Regions from separate parts of the Bacillus sp. SD127 genome, predicted to be linked through region 2. Evidence: a T-box and tRNA genes for the amino acid it is inferred to sense, from the RefSeq annotation. Region 2 holds a T-box; the other holds one or more tRNA genes.
The links. The T-box of region 2 lies ahead of tyrS (tyrosine--tRNA ligase). A T-box ahead of a tRNA ligase gene usually reads a tRNA of that ligase, here a tRNA-Tyr.

Region 1: it encodes a tRNA-Tyr, which carries the amino acid that the T-box ahead of tyrS (tyrosine--tRNA ligase) is inferred to sense. The anticodon was not compared.

Annotation. Positions count from the first base shown of each region.
Region 1 covers NZ_CP191226.1:4,071,471-4,074,874, reverse strand. Annotated here, with positions in the region: gene ACQVGS_RS21075 (GNAT family N-acetyltransferase) at 102-584, opposite strand; gene ACQVGS_RS21070 (2-thiouracil desulfurase family protein) at 596-1,051, opposite strand; tRNA gene ACQVGS_RS21065 (tRNA-Glu) at 1,233-1,307, shown strand; tRNA gene ACQVGS_RS21060 (tRNA-Val) at 1,311-1,386, shown strand; tRNA gene ACQVGS_RS21055 (tRNA-Thr) at 1,391-1,463, shown strand; tRNA gene ACQVGS_RS21050 (tRNA-Tyr) at 1,483-1,567, shown strand; tRNA gene ACQVGS_RS21045 (tRNA-Gln) at 1,572-1,643, shown strand; gene sigW (RNA polymerase sigma factor SigW) at 1,874-2,437, shown strand; gene rsiW (anti-sigma-W factor RsiW) at 2,451-3,077, shown strand; gene cdaA (diadenylate cyclase CdaA) at 3,239-3,404, shown strand, end outside.
Region 2 covers NZ_CP191226.1:298,946-302,349, reverse strand. Annotated here, with positions in the region: gene ACQVGS_RS01610 (YwaF family protein) at 1-554, opposite strand, end outside; gene ACQVGS_RS01605 (MarR family transcriptional regulator) at 704-1,219, shown strand; T-box leader at 1,214-1,426, shown strand; gene tyrS (tyrosine--tRNA ligase) at 1,471-2,709, shown strand; gene ACQVGS_RS01595 (M28 family metallopeptidase) at 2,861-3,404, shown strand, end outside.

The DNA.
Region 1 (3,404 bases), 490 kb from region 2:
CCCTGTGTAAAAATAAATATATCTCAATATTCAGTATATTCATTTCTGTTATGATATTTCAACTATCATTTTTAATTTTTGAAACTTTATTTCAAAAGAGGCTATAAGAAATAATGAAGTATCAGCTGTTCGCCAAGCGGCCCGATTTTTCGGCGTCCTTTATCAAGAAATCCGGTTTTCATATATAGCTGCTTTGCACGGGTGTTCAGGTGATTGACGGCTAAAATGATTTCATCGCACCATGGGAAATACCCGTTAACAAAAGAGGGGAGCTGAAGCATGGCTTTTTTCGCATAGCCTTGTCCGTGGTGGGCAGAGTTTAATGATAAGGAACTGAGCAATAAAGCAAATGGATTGTTGGAATAGGGAGCAATGGTTTCTTTTGACGTATGTAGAATGAAAAAGCCTATTGGCAGATCACCTTTTAAGATAACAACCGGATAGCGCTCCTGTATGCTTAGAGCATGAGTCAGCACCTCTTTAGGGAGAGCGGTAAAGCGTTTGTCATCATTGTGTAAAGTAAATGCGTAAAGCTCCGGCAAATGCTCAGGCTTATAGAAGGATAAAGAGATATCTTGCATCATGATGAGCCTCCTTACAATATGTCGTCTAACTGGTTTTCAGAAATTACACGGTACCCCGCTTGTTTTAATAGCGCGGCGGTTACTCCGTTTCCAGCGATTTTTTTGCCTGAAAATGAGCCATTATAGATGAAATTGCTTCCGCATGATGGGCTGTTTTCTTTCAATATGACGGCAGAGGCGTTGATTTCTTTTGCGTAGGCCAATGTTTGGGCCGCGCCCTTCATATATAAATCTGTTACATCTTCTCCTGAAGACGTTATGATTTTCGCGGCTCCACTAAGAACATCCTCACCAGTGCCTCCGATGATTTCTGCTGGTTCTCGGGGAGTGGAGAAGCCGCCGAGAAGTTCAGGGCAAGCCATCACTGCTTGTTTTTCTTCAATCAGTTTTCGGATTTTCTCTGATGCGGCATGCGAACCGTTGTATCTGCATTCAATGCCGCCGAGGCAAGAGCTGACTAGTATCATATTGGTTTCTCCTCTCTTAATTCGATCTATATCTATCTTAAAATAAATGATAAATGTTAGGAGGCTTTTTCAGTTAAAAAAGGGGTTAAAAAGTTTGAAAATAAAAAATTTAAATTTCCTCTTTACAAAAGGGGGGGAACCTGTATATAATAACTTTTGTCAGCTCGACGAGAACACAAACGGCCCGTTGGTCAAGCGGTTAAGACACCGCCCTTTCACGGCGGTAACACGGGTTCGAATCCCGTACGGGTCACCATTTGGAGGATTAGCTCAGCTGGGAGAGCATCTGCCTTACAAGCAGAGGGTCGGCGGTTCGAGCCCGTCATCCTCCACCATCTTGCCGGTGTAGCTCAATTGGTAGAGCAACTGACTTGTAATCAGTAGGTTGGGGGTTCAAGTCCTCTTGCCGGCACTGTTTTTCTTAAAAATATGGAGGGGTAGCGAAGTGGCTAAACGCGGCGGACTGTAAATCCGCTCCCTCAGGGTTCGGCAGTTCGAATCTGCCCCCCTCCACCATCATTGGGCTATAGCCAAGCGGTAAGGCAACGGACTTTGACTCCGTCATGCGTTGGTTCGAATCCAGCTAGCCCAGTCACAGACACCTTTTGATCAAAGGTGTCTTTTTTCTTTTTGAAAAAATCATTCCAACTTCTAACTGTTCAGTCTGTATAATAATTTTAAAAATATGTTAAGGTAGTTTATTCACAAATTGCCATCTACACCCTGCCAAAAATTTGTTAAACTTATTTTATAAAAAAATTGAAACCTTTAGAAACGAAGCTCGTATACATACAGACCGGTGAAGGCAGAGGTTAGATAAATATGGAAATGATGATTAAAAAGAGAATTAAGCAAGTCAAAAAAGGCGATCAAAATGCATTTGCGGACATCGTAGATATTTACAAGGATAAAATTTATCAGCTTTGCTACCGTATGCTTGGCAATGTGCATGAGGCGGAAGATATCGCACAAGAGGCTTTCATCAGAGCGTACGTCAATATCGACAGTTTTGATATCAACCGGAAATTTTCAACTTGGCTTTATCGAATTGCGACCAACTTGACCATTGACCGCATTCGCAAAAAGAAGCCGGATTATTACCTCGATGCAGAAGTGGCGGGTACAGAAGGCTTGACGATGTATTCCCAAATCGCCGCAGATGGAGTTTTGCCTGAAGATGCAGTCGTATCGCTGGAGCTTTCACACACGATTCAGCAGAAAATATTAAAGCTTCCTGACAAATACAGAACTGTCATTGTATTAAAGTATATTGATGAACTCTCATTAATTGAAATCGGCGAGATTCTGAACATTCCTGTGGGGACTGTAAAAACGCGGATTCACAGAGGCAGAGAGGCTCTTAGAAAACAATTAAGGGATCTTTAAGTGGGGTGATGAAATGAGCTGTCCTGAACAAATTGTGCAGCTTATGCATATGCATCTTGATGGAGATATCCTTCCGAAAGATGAACAAGTATTAAAAGAACATCTGGAGGCATGCGAGGAATGCAGAAAGCATTTTTATGAGATGGAAAAATCCATTGCGCTCGTCCGGAGCACATCGCATGTCGAAGCCCCCGCCGATTTTACCGCTAACGTCATGGCAAAATTGCCTAAGGAGAAGAAAAGAGCTTCTGTGAAAAGATGGTTCAGATCCCATCCGGTTATCGCGGCTGCTGCGGTATTCATCATTTTGATGGGCGGAGGATTGTTAAACAGCTGGCACAATGACCACAACTTCAGCGTGTCGAAGCAGCCGAATCTGGTCGTGCAAAACAACACTGTGATCGTGCCTGAAGGTGAGACGGTCAAAGGTGATGTCACCGTCAAAAACGGCAAGCTGATTATTAAAGGGAAAATAGACGGGGATGTAACCGTTGTAAACGGAGAAAAGTATATGGCCTCTGCTGGACAAGTCACCGGTCAAATTGAGGAGATTAATCAATTATTCGACTGGACATGGTATAAAATGAAGTCTGCGGGGAAAAGTGTATTCAATGCATTAGACCCGAACGGAGAAGAGTAAAGCGTGTTGTGCGCTTTACTCTTTTTTTAGGTTCTCAAACGGCTGGCATATTTCACTTGCCAAAACGAAATGTGGTATAATGGGCTCGCTATGTAAAGTACATATGCGTAACACATTAAACTTCAAAATACGAAATGACTGAATTCTTGGAGGACGAGGAAATGGCTTTTGAGGATATCCCTTTTTTGCAGTACCTCGGCAATGCCGTTGATATTCTCCTTGTTTGGTATGTGATATATAAACTGATTATGGTGATACGCGGCACGAAGGCGGTTCAGCTCTTAAAAGGAATCGTTGTGATCGTGCTTGTCCGTATGGCCAGTCAAT
Region 2 (3,404 bases):
CGGTCAACCAGATAAATGATGCCTCCGTACAGATTGACAATCAATACAGTCACCCATAAAGAGCGCTGTCTGAGTCTGTACGTGCCAATCACCGCCATAAGCAAACAGGACAGAAACACGGATCCGTGCGACATAAAAAAGAGAATATACCGCACATGCGGAAATGAGAACATACCAAGGTCTGGGGTCAGAAGCGCCTGAAGGGAGCTTCCGATGCCGACAAAATACAAAAACACAAACAGCTTTCTGCTTTTTGTCACCAGCATAATAGCTGATAAATACACAGACAAGTCACTCAGCTGAAGGGGCAGAGAAGTCCGCACCGACCACCTGCCCGCGGCGATCATCCATATTTGGTAACCAATTTGTGAAGCAAGCAAAAGAAACACAAACAAATAGCGCAGAAATGTACTGAATGCTGGCCGGCTGAGTGGCCGGCGGAACAAAAACAAAAGAATGGCAAGCATGCCGATCAAGCTTAATGTCACTGCATGCTCTGTCGAAAACAGATGAAACGGATCATGTTTATACACGCCTTGAACATATTTTTGCACAACTGCACCCCCGTCTGCGGGTTTTTCTTTATTGTGGTGTTCTTTTGGCTTTTTTTATGCAACCGAAAAATATAGGCTTGAAGTTCACCATCGTCTCTGCTACAATTCATTTCATAGCTAATGATTCTGATAATTTAAGGCGGCGACAAATGGAACGTTTAGATAAACAGCAGCAGCTTCGCAAAGAAGAGCATGACACACTAAGCAAGCTTAAACAAATGCCCGTTGAGTCACTCAACCTGGAAGCCATTTCGATCGCGACGAATCTGTATCGGTCTGCGCAAAGGCTCCGTGTCAAAATGGAGACTGAGGTTCTTTCTTCTTACAAATTATCTTGGACCGCTTTCTCCATTCTTTACGATCTATGGGTATGGGGCAAACTCGAAACGAGAAAAATCGCTGAGCTGTCAGGCATTTCAACAGCAACAGCAAGCAACGTGATCAAAACGCTCGAAAAAAAGGGCTTTTGCTCCAAAAGCATCGATCCCAGAGATCGGCGACTGGTTTTTGTCACAATCACTGAATCTGGCAAACAAGCGATCGAAAACCTCTACCCCGAGTTTCACAAAGGGGAAACGCAATTGATTACGGGCATGACAAAAGAGGAGCAGAAAACCCTGACAGGACTGCTTAGAAAAGTAGCGGACAATCTTCATACATCATAAGCTTTGACGGGAATCCAGTAGCGGTTTGTCTCCCTGTTTCAGAGAGCCGGCGGAAGGTGCGAGCCGGCACACAGGCAAAAGCGAATTACCTCCCCGAGCTTTCTTTGTGAACGTTAGTAGCAAAGGACGGGAAACCGTTATTCGAATGAGCGGAAGACAATGTCTTCAACCAGGGTGGTACCGCGTGCATTGAGCCACGTCCCTTATCGGGATGCGGCTCTTTTTGTGTTTCTAAAAAAGGAGGAAGAACGATGAAAACATTTGATCAGCTCACAGCAGCACAGCAAAAAGAAGTCGAAAGACAGCTTAATCTATATATGACAGGCGCCCAAGAAGTCATACCGCCGGAGGAATTAAAGGCCAAGCTTGTCAAATCGATTGCGGCAGGCACACCGCTAAAAATTAAACTCGGATTAGATCCTTCTGCACCGGATGTTCATCTGGGACATACGGTCGTTTTAAACAAGCTTCGCCAATTTCAAGAAAACGGCCACATTGTGCAGCTCTTGATTGGCGATTTCACAGGAAAAATCGGTGATCCGACAGGCAAGTCCGCGGCCAGAAAACAGCTGACCGATGAAGAGGTCAAGCACAACGCCAAAACATACTTCCAGCAATTCGGGAAAGTGCTTGATCCAGAAAAAGTCGAGCTGCACTACAACTCGAAATGGCTGAAAACATTGCATCTGGAGGACGTTATTGACTTGGCAGGCAAAATAACAGTAGCCCGCCTGATGGAACGCGATGACTTTGAAGAACGCATCGCCATGCAAAAGCCGATCTCCCTGCATGAATTCTTTTACCCGTTGATGCAGGGATACGATTCCGTCGTTCTGGAAAGCGATATTGAATTAGGCGGAACAGACCAGCATTTCAATGTGCTGATGGGGCGGCATTTTCAAGAACGATACAACAAAGAAAAACAAGTCGTCATCCTGATGCCGCTTTTGGAAGGCTTGGACGGTGTTGAGAAAATGTCGAAATCGAAACACAACTACATCGGCATTGACGAACATCCGAACGACATGTACGGGAAAACAATGTCACTGCCCGACAGCCTGATGAAAAAATACATTCATTTGGCAACGGACTTGGAGCTTGAAGAGAAAAAACGGCTCGTGAAGGACTTAGAAACCGGCGCCGTTCACCCAAGGGATGCCAAAATGCTTTTAGCCAAAACGATTGTCCGAATGTACCACGGATTAGAAGCCGCTGAAGCAGCCGAACAATCTTTCAAAACAGTCTTTCAGGAAAACAGCCTGCCTGAGGATATTCCGGCTGTGAACTGGAAAGGTGAGAAAACGATCGCGATGACCGATCTGCTCGTCACTCTTGATCTTCTCTCTTCGAAAAGCGAGGCGCGCCGCATGATTCAAAACGGCGGTGTCCGGATTAACGGAGAGAAAATAACAGACATTAACGCCGATGCAGAGATAGAGGAGAATATGATCATCCAGGTCGGCAAACGCAAGTTTTTAAAACTCCAATAATTTGATGTCCTGACGCTTATGAAATCGGCTTTCATAAGCGTTTTTTTCAGGTATAAAGAACTGTCTTTTCAAAAATGCGCTTCAATTTGCAGGAAAATCCTTTAGCATCCCGAAATATTCCCCATCCAAACATTAGGGGAGGTTCATATTTATGAAAAAGCTTTTGACTGTAATGACGATGGCCGTTTTAACGGCCGGCACGGTTCTCTTGCCGGCACAGAGTGTCACCCCTGCTGCGCATGCTGTTCAAATATCAGATAGCCAGCGCGAGCTCCCATTCAAAGCAAAGCGCGCATACTCAACCATTTCACAGCTTAGTGAAACAATCGGCCCCAGAATAGCCGGGACATCTGCCGAAAAAAAGAGTGCCTTATGGATCGCTTCATCCTTGAAAAAATTAAAACTGGATGTGAAGGTTCAAACGTTTGGCATTCCTGACCGACTTGAAGGAACGCTATCCTCAGAAGGCCGTGAGATCCTCATTCGGGCGGCATCCGGCTCTACACCAACTGAAGAAAAGGGCCTCAACGCTCCGCTTTATCACGCCGGTTTAGGATATCCTGATGATTTCTCCGCTGACGCCAAGGGGAAAATCGCTTTGATTTCAAGAGGAGACCTGACATTTTATGAGAAAGCCAGGAATGCCGAGACAGCCGGCGCAACGGCTGTGATCATTTACAATAATAAGGAAAGCC